2 regions of the Rummeliibacillus sp. G93 genome follow, and region 1 is predicted to be linked to the other one. Evidence: riboswitches for the same ligand, from Rfam matches in the RefSeq annotation. Region 1 holds a riboswitch; the other holds the start of a gene.
What was found. A riboswitch is a leader RNA that binds a small molecule or an ion and turns the genes downstream of it on or off. The one in region 1 is predicted to bind FMN.
Positions count from the first base shown of each region.

Region 1 (7,661 bases):
ATCTAAAAAGTATGTCAACAATAACTCTTTATCCTAAAAATAAAAAAGTGCTTCCAACTTCTTCCCTTTAAAACCAAATAAAAAACACGGTATGCTGCAACTTCTCCAGCCATACACGTGTTTTACTTATTTTACTTTTGACGTGCTGTTTGTAAAAAGATTTTATCTTCTTTGTTGCCCACTTCGTTCATTAGCTCGCTTGCATCTTTGAAGCCAAGACTTTTTACCGTACGGGCCTGTTTATAGTAATCAGAATCTGTCATAATGCCAGACAATGTCATAATGGAATTTGCAACAGGTGTCGGAACACCAAGCTCTCTACCAAGCGAATAAAGTAAGCCAAGACCCATTGGTACATCCTCCGTAATATACCGATTTTCAACTTTATCCGTATGCAAATCGCTTACGCTGTCTGCGTAGATTGCGAACGCTTCTTTTTCAGAGTATTTTTCTGGATCTGTAAAAGTCCGCACTTTAAATTCATCGATATAAGAAAGAGGAGATGAACCGATTTTTCTTAAGACCGCCATTTTTTCGCAATCCAGTTCATTAGCCACTTTCCAAATAGATGGGGTAAAACCTTCTGTATACATAGAGAAAGTTCCATTTGAATTTTCAATATATGCAGCATTCATTGCAATCCCTACAGTATGCATGATGAGATTCGGATTGTGGAGAGCGACTTCTACTATATGGTCGCGTGGTATAGGGTTGTCCAGTACTGGTTCTAATATTCTGCATGCCTCTTCAATACGGTTCGCCGGCAATGCTGCTATTGGGTGTCCATAGTTCTTAGAATAAATAGTTACTACACCCGGGGATGTAATACGGCAGCTATACGGAAGTGTTTCGCCTTCTACAAATAATGGGGCTTCTTGAATTCGTCCGATTCGTTCCATTTCTCTCTTAAAGAGTAAACTACCTAAATACCCTGGGCAAATATAAACCGTTTGCTCAGCCTGGAGATAAGGGGCAAGCGCCTTAGCTAAATTCTCGTGGTAATTCGAAACGTAATAAATTAAAATGATATCCGCTTCAGGAATAGCCGCTGCAGGGTTATTTGTTACATTTGCTAGCTGATATGTACCATTGCCTTCGATGCCTTCTAACTTGATTTCTTTTGTTTCTTTTAGCTTTTCAAAATGCTGATCTGGTCGGTTGCTTAGTTTTAGCATGCTGACCTCATGCCTTGCCTGTGCCATCGCTGCTGCTGCAGCAGATCCTCCATGCCCAGAACCAACGATTGTAATTTTCATAAATAACAGTCTCCCTTTCTATGATAGCGTTTTCATGTTTTTTCTATTTAAAATTAATCATCATATTTTTTCATTTTCATGTTTCTATTCCCGTACTTCCCTCACATTAAACATCCTGATTTTTTCCAATAAAATAAGAGGCTTAGCTAAAATGCTAAGCCTCATACCATTTATAATTGCTTATTCTCCAATCAAACTATTTAAATTAGCCATTTCAATCGCAGAAACAGCTGCATCATATCCTTTATTTCCTGATTTAGTTCCAGAACGTTCGATTGCTTGTTCGATGTTTTCCGTTGTAACAATACCAAAGATAACCGGCACTCCAGTAGTTAATCCAACATTTGCAATTCCTTTAGCCGCTTCATTGCAAACATAATCATAATGAGATGTGGAGCCTCTAATCACCGTACCTAGACCAATAATGGCGTCATATTTCTTCGTATCCGCCAATTTCTTTGCAATAAATGGTACCTCGAATGCTCCCGGCACCCAAGCTACATCTATATCATCTTCAGATACGCCATGGCGTTTTAAACCATCCATTGCTCCGCCTAGCAATTTGGCATTTATAAATTCATTAAATCTACCTACAACAATCCCTATTTTTAAATCAGTTCCTATTAATTGTGCTTCTAATACTTGTCCCATGTGTTGTAACACTCCCTATGCAAGAATATGATTCATTTTTATTTTTTTCGTTTGTAAATAATATTGATTTTCAGCAACAGCCTCAGTTTCAAGCGCTACTCGTTCTACAATCTCAATTCCATATTTCCTTAGCCCTTCTACTTTCTCTGGGTTGTTCGTCATTAAGCGAACCCTAGTTACACCCAAGTCGCGGAGCATTTGGGCACAAAGTCCATAATCACGCATTTCAGCTGGAAAGCCCAATTGTTCATTTGCTTCCACTGTATCCAAGCCCTGCTCTTGAAGCTCATAGGCTTTCAGTTTATTTAACAGTCCAATCCCTCTGCCTTCTTGATGCATGTAAAGAATGACACCTGTACCAGCAGCTTCAATCTTTTCTATCGCCTTCTCCAATTGCGGTCCGCAATCGCACCGATTTGAATGAAACACGTCTCCCGTCAAGCATTCCGAGTGAATACGCACTAACGGAGCATCTTCCTCCCGCAACTCCCCTTTTACTAAAGCTATATGCTCTTTGCTATCTATTTTGTTTGAATAGCCAACCATTTGGAATTCACCAAGTGTTGTAGGCATTTTCACAGATGCTTCGCGTTTTGCTAGTTTTTCATGGATATAACGATAGCGAATGAGGTCTGCAATGGTAACGATTTTTAAATTATATTTTTCAGCTAACACTAGTAATTCCGGTACTCTAGACATTTCACCATTATCGCTCATAATTTCACAGATAACGGCTGCGGGTTCACTGCCGCAAATCCTAGCAAAATCAATTGCTGCTTCAGTATGCCCTTGGCGTTCGAGAACGCCATTCTCTTTAGCAATGAGTGGAAAAACATGTCCCGGTCGCCGAAAGTCAGCCTCACCTGCATCTTTGTTTAATAGCTGCATAATGGTTTCCGAACGTTCAAATGCACTAATGCCTGTGGTTGTATCCTTATAGTCAATGCTCACTGTAAAGGCTGTTTGGTGATTGTCTGTATTGTTGTGAACCATTGGATAAAGTTCAAGGTGTTCCGCCAGCTCCTGTGATACTGGCGTACAAATTAATCCTCTACCATAAGTAGCCATGAAATTGATGTTTTCGGGTGTTGCATACTCCGCAAGGACGAGTAAATCTCCTTCGTTTTCACGATTTTCATCATCCACTACAATAATCATTTTTCCTTTTTTCAAATCTTGTATTGCCTCTTCTATTGAATGAAACATATTAAACACCGCCTCTTTTTAAAATCCATTTTGCATTAAAAAATCCATCGTCATTGGTGTTTCTTTTTGTTGCCTCTCAGCATGCTGAATCACGTATTTGCCAAGCAAATCATTTTCAATATTGACAAGATCCTGTTCCTTTTTTATGCCTAACACTGTCTCACTTAAAGTATGCGGAATGATTGAAACTGTGAGCTGGCGTGGCTGAATATCGAAAATAGTAAGGCTGATGCCATCAATAGCTACCGAGCCTTTTAAAATACAATATTTTCTGAGCTCCTCTGCAATACCAATATCAATATATATCGCATTCTCCACTTTGCGCTTGCGCAAAATAATACCTGTACCATCCACATGTCCAGATACAAAATGCCCGCCAAAACGGCCATTTGCCGGCATTGCTCGTTCTAAATTGATACTATGACCCAATTGCAATGATTGAATACTCGTCCCTTTCACTGTCTCCGGCATTACATCAACCGTAAAGGCACTTTCCGAAAAAGAGGTAACCGTTAAACAAACCCCATTAATGGCAATGCTGTCACCTAAATGAATGTCATCTGTTATCTTTCGAGATTCTATTGTTAATTGCATACTTTGGCCACCACGTTTGATTGCTTTGACCTTGCCTATATCTTCTACTATTCCAGTAAAAATCAATTCCACCTCATTTCAATACAGATACTATTTTCAAATCTTCACCGATTTTGTGGATTTCTTGCAATTCGAGTTCCAAAGCATCCTCCATTTGTGTCACTCCTAAGTCAGAAAACATTGGAATAGCATTTTTCCCACCGACAATTTTAGGCGCTATATATGTGATTAATTGATTTACTGAACCGGATTTCAAAAAACTTGCATTGACCGTTTGGCCGCCTTCTACATACAGCTTCATAATCTGGCGTTTTCCCAGCTCTAGTAATAATTCTTCTATGTCAATTAAAGGTTTTGTAAGCTGCAGAATTTTCACATGTGATATCTGGCTTAACTGTGCAATCTTTTCTGCTGAAGCTTTTGAACCTGTTACAATCCACGTTGGCGCGGAACTATCCATTATCACCAATCTATCTGGCGTAATCCTTAAATGCGTGTCTAAAATTATTCGAATCGGTTGCTTCTTTGTATTTCCAAGTCGATTGGTAAGGCGTGGATTGTCTGAACATACCGTGCCGATTCCTACTAAAATGGCATCATGATTTTCGCGATCCTTATGAACATCCACCTGTGATTCCTCACTTGTAATTTGCTCTCCGATTCCTCTTTTTGCTGCTATTTTACCGTCTAATGTGATGGCCTGTTTTAAAGTAACAAACGGTTTTCGTTGTTGAATATAAGCAAAGAATTCTTTATTTAACGCCTGCGCTCTTTCTAGCAAAATATCTGTTGTTACTTCAATCCCAGCATCTCTTAAAAGCTGCAATCCTTTGCCCGCAACTAATGGATTGGGATCCTGTGCAGCGATGACTACACGACTTACACCTGCTTCAATTAATGCGTTAGCACAAGGAGGTGTTTTTCCGTAATGGCTGCAAGGTTCCAGCGTTACATAAACAGTGCTTCCATTCGCTTGTGATCCTGCCATTCGTAGGGCATGAATTTCAGCATGCGGGCCCCCCGCCTTTAAATGTGCGCCAAGGCCTACTATTTCGCCATTTGAAACAATAACGGCTCCTACTGCCGGATTTGGCGACGTTTGCTGCTTAGTAGTTCCTGCTAAATCTAAAGCAAGGCTCATATAAAATTCATCCGTCATTTCTTTCCTCCCTATCTGTTGTAGTTCATTACAAATAGAAAACCCCTTAGCTATTGTCAACTAAGGAGTTTAGGAGATTGTATGTAAAAATGGGTGCACTAAATAAACCTAGGAAGGTGTATTTTTCTTCCAAAGGCTGGTACCACTCACCATACGTCCTTCTCCCATCCAGACTATACTGTCGGCTTTGGATTCTCACCAAATCCTGCCTAAAAAAGGCTCACGGGCTTAGAATTACTTCATCACCGTCGATTGGGAATTTCACCCGACCCCGAAGGACAAACCATATAAAATTGTGTATGAGCTTTAGAAAAAAGAAAAACCCATAGATTTCTCTACGGGGTACATTGTGGAATTTGGCTGCAAAGACATCACCAAATAAACCTATTGAAGTGCTTTTTTTCTTCATAAGGCATTCAGCTTGCTCTACATCCTTCTCCCATCCAGACTATACTGTCGGCTTTGGATTCTCACCAAAATCCTGCCTTTAAAAAAGGCTCACGGGCTTAGAATTGCTTCATCACCGTCGATTGGGAATTTCACCCGACCCCGAAGGACAACCATATAAAATTGTGTATGAGTTTCAGAAAAAAGAAAAACCCATAGATTTCTCTACGGGGTTGTGTTGGAATTCGTATGTAAAAGTCATTACTAAATAAACCTATTGAAGTATATTTTTCTTCACAAGGCATTCAGCTTGCTCTACATCCTTCTCCCATCCAGACTATACTGTCGGCTTTGGATTCTCACCAAAATCCTGCCTTTAAAAAAGGCTCACGGGCTTAGAATTGCTTCATCACCGTCGATTGGGAATTTCACCCGACCCCGAAGGAATATTCTTTTATTCGAAATCATTATAAACTTAGTAAAACAAAAAAGAAAGCTATTAATCTTAATCACTTCAAAAAAGAGTGCCTTAGAAGCATTCTCTTCTAAGGCACTCTTTATTATTTTCTATTATACGCTACGTCGTTCAACTTCGTGCTGTTCCAGTGAAAAGGCGAACAATAAAGACAATCAGCGCAATGACAAGAAGAATATGAATTAATCCTCCGCCAATATGGAATATAAGGCCTAGTACCCAGAAAAGAACTAGAAGTCCTATTAACGTCCAAAGCATCATAAACATCCTTTCTGCAGATAATTTAAATTTATTTACATTTATTTATTACCCCGCAGAACAATTTACTAAACAAATGCTTGCCAAATTATCTTCACTCGCAATAATTCTGCTGCTAATCTGCAAAATTGGTCTAATCACTATATAGAAGTTCAATTCATTAAGAATTAATTTCAACTGCTTTTTTCTTTACTTTTTCCGGCACTACTATTTCTTTAATTTGATTATATTTCTCATACTTGCTCATGATCTCTTGTTTTATCTTTACTGGTTGACCTTGAGCATTTAATGACATGTCCATGTTGAGATTTAACATAGTCGGATAAAATGTCTTTTTATCGATATGAATCTCATAATCTACTTTGTTGATTTTCATATCTTTCAACAATTCAGCAGAATTAGCCATTCCAGCTGGCAATGTTTTTTGAACCTTTTCTTGAATGAAATGAGTGAACTTTTCACCTGAAGCATTTAATAATAGGATATAGTTTTTATCATTTTGTTTAAATTTAAAGTCCTTGACGAATTTCTTCAGTTGCTTAATCTCTGCCATAGGATCTGTTTGTTGATTGGAAGCTTGCGCTAATTGATCCGCCATTTCCGCTGGGAACTTCATCCATTTTTTTGAATTTGGATCATACGTAAACATACCGTCCTTTGTAAAATAGCTCTTTGTTTGAATCATTTTGTCAGACTCTGGAGCCTTCATCATTAACTTTTGATAGAAAGACATAGGGTTTTGAACTACATCCATGATGATACCTGTATCTGTCTCTACATTATTTTGACCAGAATTGATATTTTGTATAACTTCCATTTTTGTTCTGTAACTTTTTAAGTTTTTAGAGGCTTCAGTAGATTTTTTAAATACTTGCTCTAATGTCAAACCTGAATCAGCTTTGGCAGTAGACCCATTTTGTTTGTTTACTGGTTCTGCCTTTGAGTTACATGCTCCTAGCATAAATACCAAAAGTAATCCCATTGTAAGGGAAAGAATTTTTTTCAACACTTCCACTTCCTTCTTTTATATTTCGTCCTACAATTTAGTATAAAGGAAGCACTAAAAAATGCAGTCAACCATATTTACTATTTTTAATTTTTTTGTATTTCAATGGAATAAAAGGAAGGTGACATATGAATTAATACAAATTTCTCACACTGAGTATTATGTCTTCTTATGTTTGTTTCCATAGAACTAGTATGATATTGCCTTTTCCCACTTTTTATTAGTAGTTAACACCTCTTCATAAAATAAAAAAGCTGGTTTCCATATAGGAAATCAGCTTCTTCTTTTTGCATTATGCTTCCACATCATAGCCTTGTTCTTCAATCGCTTCTTTCATAGCAGCAAGCGTTACTTTTGAATCATCATAAGCAACAGCTACATTACCAGCCTCTAAATTTACTTCAGCTGATGATACGCCATCCAATTGATTCAAAGCACCTTCTACTGAAGATTTGCAATGACCGCAAGACATACCTTGTACGGCTAATGTTTTCGTTTCCATTCTGTATTCACCTCCTTCAAAGTGTACCGCTTATAATTTTATCCGTTTCAATCGAAGCGAGTTTGTCACAACACTAACTGAGCTTAATGCCATAGCAGCACCTGCTATCCATGGAGCTAGTAAACCGATGGCTGCTACAGGGATGCCAGCTGTATTATAGCCGAATG
Region 1 covers NZ_CP097314.1:2,977,595-2,985,255, forward strand. Annotated here, with positions in the region: gene M2M59_RS15030 (NAD/NADP octopine/nopaline dehydrogenase family protein) at 132-1,256, opposite strand; gene ribE (6,7-dimethyl-8-ribityllumazine synthase) at 1,437-1,907, opposite strand; gene M2M59_RS15040 (bifunctional 3,4-dihydroxy-2-butanone-4-phosphate synthase/GTP cyclohydrolase II) at 1,923-3,113, opposite strand; gene ribE (riboflavin synthase) at 3,132-3,770, opposite strand; gene ribD (bifunctional diaminohydroxyphosphoribosylaminopyrimidine deaminase/5-amino-6-(5-phosphoribosylamino)uracil reductase RibD) at 3,781-4,866, opposite strand; FMN riboswitch at 5,019-5,149, opposite strand; FMN riboswitch at 5,294-5,427, opposite strand; FMN riboswitch at 5,570-5,703, opposite strand; gene M2M59_RS15055 (lmo0937 family membrane protein) at 5,840-5,986, opposite strand; gene M2M59_RS15060 (DUF6612 family protein) at 6,147-6,995, opposite strand; gene copZ (copper chaperone CopZ) at 7,285-7,494, opposite strand; gene M2M59_RS15070 (heavy metal translocating P-type ATPase) at 7,525-7,661, opposite strand, start outside.

Region 2 (7,661 bases), 1.4 Mb from region 1:
CTCACCTTGTAGTACAACCGCATCCATTCCCAACTCCTGAATGTATAAGGCTTCTTTAATTGTCGTAGCTGTCCCGATTGTATAAATGCCATGTTGCTTTAGTCTATCTAAGAGATTCTCAGATGGTACGCCAAACGTGAAAGAACAAACTTTTACGCCTTCTTCTATAATGACATCAATCTGTCCATCAAAATCTGTGGCAGATAATGGAGCTCCTTCTTCCGCAATCATCAATTTCTTACGATACGGCTTTAACACATTATAAGCTTCTTCCAGTTCTTCTGTTGTCGTTTCTACAAAATTGGGAATAAATAAATTGACAGCAAACGGCTTATCCGTTTTTTCCTTGACAGCCTGAATAAAAGCTCTGGTCACCTCTGCGTTTAAATAGCCTGCACCAATAGATCCTAAGATTCCTCCATTTGAGCTCGCTGCTACCATTTCAGGAGTGGTCACTCCAGCCATGGGGGCTTGCACAATCGGATACTTTAACTGCAAATTCTCCATTAAATCCATATATTATACCTCCTAGGATATGTATTAACTACTAACTTATAGATTACTTTACCATATATTCTTCTAAAATTATCTACATAGTATCTTACCCGTTCAATTTTGTTTTAAATCTTTTCCTACAGGGTATAAAAAGAAAAAGCCTTCATAAGAGAAGGCTAATTCAAGAGTTAAAATATCTATGGGATTTTAGAGTGCTATATAATTATTGGTTCATCTTCCCTACTAACATATCTATATGATTAGCGAAAAGTAAGTTTGAGAGTGGACAATATTATATTAGTTGACACCAGAAATGCGGCCGTATCCAACTAAATATTGGTTCCACCAATCTAGAGATTCAGTTACAACACCATTATTTTGGGCATCTAGCATTCTTCCGCCACCCAAATAAATACCGACATGAGCGATCCCTTGTCCATAACTAAAGAACACAAGGTCTCCTGCTTTCGCTTCACTTGCACTAATTTTTTTGGTAGCTATATATTGCTGAGCAGCTGTTCGCGGCAAGCTAACGCCTGCTTGTTTGAAGGCCCATTGAGTTAGACCAGAGCAATCAAATCCTGTAGATGGATTACTTCCTCCCCATACATAAGCTCGTCCTAAATATTTACTAGCTTCAGCTATTGCAGCTTTAGCTGAACCAGAACCTGATACAGAAGGTGCTTTTTGATCACTATCGGTTACTTTTGCACCATTGTTACCATTGCCCGCATTACCTGATGAGCCAACATTATTCTGTTGAGGTACGCTTTCAGCTTTTACCGTATTATTGCTTGTTTTGCTGACCTGTGCAGATTTTACTGCTTCGGCTTCTTGAGCTTGTTGTGCTTCTTTTGCTTTTTTAGCTTGTAAGAATTGCTTTTCTTGAAGAGCTTTTAAGCGTCTTGCTTCTCTTTCACGCTTTTTACGTTCTCTTTCAAGTCTTTCTTGTTCTTTCTTCGTTGCAATTTGTTCTTTCAATTTTAGAGATTTTGCTTTGTTTTCAGCTTTTTTTGTTTCTAATCTATTTTCTTCTTCCTGCATTTCTTGGAATTGGTTTTGTAGCTTAGATTGCTTCTCTTGCAAATTGTGTTTTTCTTTAGCAAGCTTAGCTTTGTCTTTTTTCTGTTCATCTAATAAGTTTTGGTCTGCATCTAAAATGGTTTTTACAGAAACAGTACGGCTTACAGCATCCGCAAAGTTATCTGCACCTAAAATAGCATTTAGGTATGGACTGAATGTGCGATCTTGATTTTGGTATGCTTTTAAACGGTCCTCAATAATCTTTGAGCGTTCATTGATCGTTTTTTCAGTTTTTGCAATCTCATTGTTTGTTTCTGCTATTTCTTGTAAAGTTTTTTCATATTCAGCTTGTTTTTTGTCTAGTTGTTTTTGTAGTTGTTTAATTTCTTTATTTAAGAGGTTAATTTTATGATCGATGGATGCTTTCTTTTGAATCATCTGCGCGGATGTTTTTGCATTTACATCAATTGGTTGTTGCGTTGTGTACATAAAGCCGCATGACAGTGCAAGGGTTGCTATAGCAGTGCGACCCCATTTTGTGCGTTTATTCAATCTAAATCAACTCATTTCCCTAATTTTCTTTATATGCGTTATTTACCATTACTTATATTATCATGAATAAAGCGTTTGTATAGGTCTTTTGATGGCATTTAATAGAAGCGTAACGGATGTTACATATTTGTCATAATATTCTTTTCTTCTATTTTCTTCTACAAATTATATCACTTACTTTCCTATAAGTCTTTTATATTGTTTTTATTCCATTTTTTAAATAGGATTCACAACCTTTTATTCATCCCTTAACAAAGCGAAAAAGGCTGTAGATATGTTACTATAATTAAATCAAGGGTAAGAGGAGCGAAGTCTAATGGAATGGCAACAGTTAGAATATTTTCAGGTGTTGGCTAAAATCCAGCATATGACCAAAGCAGCCGAGAAATTGTCTATTTCCCAACCAGCACTAAGCCGATCAATAGCTAGGTTAGAAATGGAGTTGGGGGTTCCTTTATTTGAAAGACAGGGCCGTTCCATCAAGCTAAATAGGTATGGCGAAATATTTGTTAAACGTGTGCACAATATTATGCGAGAATATCAAGATGGGCTCCATGAAATTCAAGAACTAATTAATCCGAATCACGGAGAAGTATATCTAGGCTTTTTACATACACTTGGCACAAATGTAGTGCCAGATTTGATTATGCATTTTAGAAAACAGTTTCCAAATATTCATTTTGTCCTAAAGCAAAATCACACTCACTCACAGCTTAAGCAACTAAAATCCGGGGAACTAGACCTGTGTCTGCTCGCTGAAATGAATGTAGAAAAACCTATAGAATGGATGGAACTTTGGCGTGAAGAGCTATATGCTATAGTACCAATATCACACCCGCTTGCCGATCGTAAAACTATTACCATATTTGAGTTGGCCAACGAACCTTTCGTATTGCTTAAAAAGGGATATGCCTTGCGCATTCAGATTGATGAAGCGCTAAATCAAGCAGGCTTAACTCCGACAATTACATTTGAAGGGGATGAGGTAGCCACGGTAGCAGGTTTCGTGGCCGCAGGATTAGGTGTTTCCATATTGCCTGACGGAGAAGAAATAAATCCAAATAGGATGGCGAAAATAAAAATTAGCGATTTAAAATTAGAAAGGGTCATTGGGATGGCTTGGTCTTTAGAACGTTATCTATCTCCAGGTGCTAAGCAATTCCGACAATTTATTCTTCAATATTTTAAGAATAAAAAATAGTTATAAAAAAAAGCAAAACGCCCTGTGCGTTTTGCTTTTTTCAATATCTATTTAGCAATCGTTTCGCCAATTTGCGCTAGACGATCTAGTACTTCACTTTCAGTTAATTGATGTTTAGCAATATAACGGTTTCTTGGATGCACCCTACATTCATGCGTACAACCACCTAGATGCTTATCTTCATTTTCTTCCGAACATAAGATTTGTTTATTGCATTCAGGATTTGCACAATTTATATAACGCTCACAAGGTTCACCATCAAAGTGGTCTCTACCAACGATGACATGTTCTACTTGGTTAACTGGAACCGCAATTCGTTCATCGAACACATAGCATTGGCCATCCCATAATTGTCCTTTAGCTACTTCATCTTTACCATATGTGACAATGCCTCCGTGAAGCTGAGCCACATTGTCAAAGCCTTCTCTCTTCATCCATCCAGAGAATTTTTCACAACGAATGCCGCCCGTGCAATATGTCAAGATTTGCTTACCTTCAAATTGCTCTTTATTTTCATTAATCCACTCTGGCAATTCGCGGAATGTTTGAATATCTGGACGAATGGCACCTCTAAAATGTCCCAGATCATATTCATATGTGTTACGTGCATCTATCACAACTGTATTATCTTCTTGCATTCTTTTCAAAAACTCTGCTGGTTCTAAATATTCACCGGTTAATTCATTTGGATTAATATCTTCTTCTAAATGGAGATTCACCAATTCATCTTTCGGACGTACATGCATTTTTTTAAAGGCATGGCCCTCTGCTTCATCTATTTTAAAAACAATTCCATCAAAAAGTGGATTGTTTCGCATATAATCCATATATGCATTTGTAGCTTCTACAGTTCCAGAAAGTGTACCATTGATTCCTTCTGGAGCAACCAATATACGGCCTTTTAATTCATTTGATTGGCAGTATGCTAGATGCTCCTGAGCAAATTGCGCAGGATCTTCAATTTTTGTATAGAAATAATATAATAAAACTTGATATTTCATTTATTTCACCTATCTTTCATATTTACAAGATATTAAGACGGGGTCAGTAATTTTTAGACGCCGATAAATCTTGGCTTTTAAAACGACTTATCTATTATACTATAATTTAAAGAAAAAAGGGGCTCATTAGCTCGAACTCCATTAAACAAAAAAAGCTAGCTTATTTATCATAAGCTAGCAATCTATTTTTACATATATTGTTTTTGCTGTTTTTGTATCCACTTTTTCATGTTTGAAGCTAGAAGTAAGAAGATAGCTGTTAGGATAATACCTTTAATAATATTAAAAGGCAATATACCCGTCACAATTGTTTTTGTTAGGACAGCTCCTGTCTCAGTTGGTACATTTAAAAAGTAGGAATACATCGGCATAAATAAGAAATAATTAAGAACGCTCATTCCTATAGCCATTGAAATTGTACCGACCACTAATCCAGTTGAAAGCCCTTTGGTAGTTGTTAAACGTTTATATACAAAGTAAACCGGCATAATAAATAATATACCTGTTGTAATATTTGCCAAATGTCCTACTGGCACACCTGTTGGGCTGCCTTTATAAAACCAATCTAGCACATTTTTGATGACTTCTACTGTTATTCCTGCAACAGGTCCCATTGTAATTGTTGCCAAAAGAGCTGGGATATCACTAAAGTCGACTTCTAGAAAAGCCGGGAATGGAGGCAATGGAAAGTTAAAAATCATTAATACAAATGAAATACTGCTCAACATTCCAATCGTCACCATTTTTTGTAGACGTGTGTTCTTCAACGTTTTTCTCTCCTTTTGCGATTCACTTCAAAAAGAGGAAAGGCCCGTTTTGATTATGAACAAATAAACCCCTAAGCAAAAATTCGCTTAAGGGAGAGTTAGGCATAGTCAAATAAACGTCTTCGCATTCAACAAAAAAATGCACAGACGACCGTACCTTCACCTTCTCCCATCCAGACTATACTGTCGGCCCTGGATTCTCACCAAGTCCTGCCTTAACGGCTCGCGGGCTCAAGAGGTCAAAATGCCTCTAATACCGCCGATCGGGAATTTCACCCTGCCCCGAAGATGAATCAATATGTTTTTATTACAATTCCACTATATAAGAGATTTAGAACTTTGTAAAGAGAGTTGCACCATTCGTTGTAACAAAAAACGCCAGCATCTTTATGCTGGCGTTTTTAACTATTAAAATTTACTTACTGATCTTGGCTAACGGCAAGTAGAAAATAAAACTTGTACCCACATCCACTTCACTTTCTACCAAGATCCTTCCTTTATGTGCTTCAATAATATTTTTAGTAATCGCAAGTCCTAATCCTGTGCCGCCTTTTCCCCTAGTTCTTGCTTTATCAGCCTTATAGAATCGCTCAAATACATATTCTATGTCTTCTTTTGGAATACCTGCGCCATTATCCTTTACTTGGATACGCGCGTAGTCTTGCTGCTGATCGACAACAACTTGTACTATACCTTTTTCCCTTGTATGGCGAATGGCATTGTCAATTAAATTGGTTAGGACTTGCTCAATACGGTCTTCATCTAAACTAATCAGTGTCACATCATCAAATGACGATGAGTAGGTTAGCGTGATATGCTTTTCTCTTGCTGCTTGCACAAATTTCTGGGTAATTCGTTCGAACACGGGCGTAATAGGTACTACTTCTTTATATAAGGTGATGTTCCCCGATTCCATCCTCGCCAAATCTAGCAAGTCTGTAACTAACCTACCCATTCTCTGTGATTCATCATAGATAATTCGTATCATTTCATTCCGTTCTTCCTCACTAGATACGACATCATCGATAATAGCTTCACTATAGCCTTGCAGCATAGCAATCGGCGTTCTTAGTTCATGTGATACATTTGCGATAAAGTCAGAACGCAACTTATCCAAGCGATGTTCTTCTGTTTTATCACGAAGCACAGCAACAGCCCCCCGAACAGAATCGCCGCTATAGAGAGGGCTTATAGAGATTAAAAAATATGCCCCTTCCATTTCCAACTCTTCTCTTAATACTTCTTCCATTTCTAAGACATGGTCAAGCATATGGTAAATTTCATTAGGGATCAATTGGTGTTCATCTCGTTTTTTGATCGCCCATTTCTGAAGCAAGAGATCCGCGGGAGGGTTGCTTAATATGATACTTCTTTCACTATTAAATGTAATAACAGCATCTGTCATCGAAGTTAGAATGCTTGAAAGTTGTTCTTTTTCTTGGTTGATAACTTCCATATGGTGCTTGAGCTGCTTACCCATTTGGTTAAAGGCTATCCCTAGCTGACCAATTTCGTCATTTTGCAGTACCGGTACCTTTTTATCAAAGTGTCCCTTCGCTAATTCAAACGCCGCTTCACGAATTTTCAATAAAGGGGATGTGATACGCGTTGATAAGAAAAAGGCAAAGAAAGTTGTTAATAGAAAGGCTATAATAGCTGATAGAAATACAATCTTTGTTGTTTCTTTTGATGTTCGATGGATCGCATCAGGACTTTGATAGATAAAGACGACACTATGCTCCATCTTCTCAACATTTAAAGGAAAGGCTAAAACAATATACGATTCAACATGGTCCTTCTCGGTCGAGGAAGGAAGCATCATTTCTTTCACAATGGGTTTAGATGAAGTAAAAGCTTTATTGAAGGATTTTTCACGAATAATCCGTTCTTTAATCTTTTCTGAATTGACCCCTTCTTGCAAAGAAAATAGATCATCACCAGGCTTGTCTGCAATAACTGCATTTGTTTCATCGCTTAATATATCATGTATTATGGATTTAGTAGAGGCAATCGATTTATGGTCATCGACGACTCGTGCGATGGTAGTTGCTTCTTGTCTTAGTAGGGCTTCAGATTGTTGGGTATGGTATTTGGATAAAAATTCAAGCATCAATACTGTGAATACAAATAAAACAAATGAAACGAGAAGCAATATGGTTACCCATAGCTTCCCGACTACACTGCCCCATATCCTAATCATTCACTACCTCAAATTTATAGCCTACTCCCCAAACAGTTACAATCATTTTTGCAGCATTTTCCGATACACGATTTAATTTTTCACGAAGTCTTTTGACATGTGTATCAACTGTACGCAGATCACCGAAGAAATCATAATGCCATACTTCTTTCAATAGCTGTTCTCGGTCAAATACTTTATCTGGTGCTTTTGCCAAATAATAAAGCAATTCATATTCCTTCGGTGTTAGATTCACTTCTACGCCATCCGCTGAAACGCGATGTGCATCATTGTCAATAGTCAAATGCGGGAACACAACTAAATCCTTCGAAACCGATGTCACTGTTACGGGTGAAAAGGCTGCCGATCTGCGTAGAATAGCTTTTACTCGTAGTACTACTTCCCGAGGGCTAAATGGCTTTACAATATAATCGTCCGCTCCA
Region 2 covers NZ_CP097314.1:1,148,744-1,156,404, reverse strand. Annotated here, with positions in the region: gene M2M59_RS05710 (NAD(P)H-dependent flavin oxidoreductase) at 1-516, opposite strand, end outside; gene M2M59_RS05705 (C40 family peptidase) at 793-2,070, opposite strand; gene M2M59_RS05700 (LysR family transcriptional regulator) at 2,387-3,271, shown strand; gene M2M59_RS05695 (oxygen-dependent tRNA uridine(34) hydroxylase TrhO) at 3,319-4,272, opposite strand; gene M2M59_RS05690 (ECF transporter S component) at 4,461-5,039, opposite strand; FMN riboswitch at 5,197-5,333, opposite strand; gene M2M59_RS05685 (ATP-binding protein) at 5,455-7,239, opposite strand; gene M2M59_RS05680 (response regulator transcription factor) at 7,232-7,661, opposite strand, start outside.
Region 2: it holds a riboswitch for FMN, as region 1 does, so the genes downstream of both, M2M59_RS05690 (ECF transporter S component) here and ribD (bifunctional diaminohydroxyphosphoribosylaminopyrimidine deaminase/5-amino-6-(5-phosphoribosylamino)uracil reductase RibD) in region 1, are expected to answer to the same signal.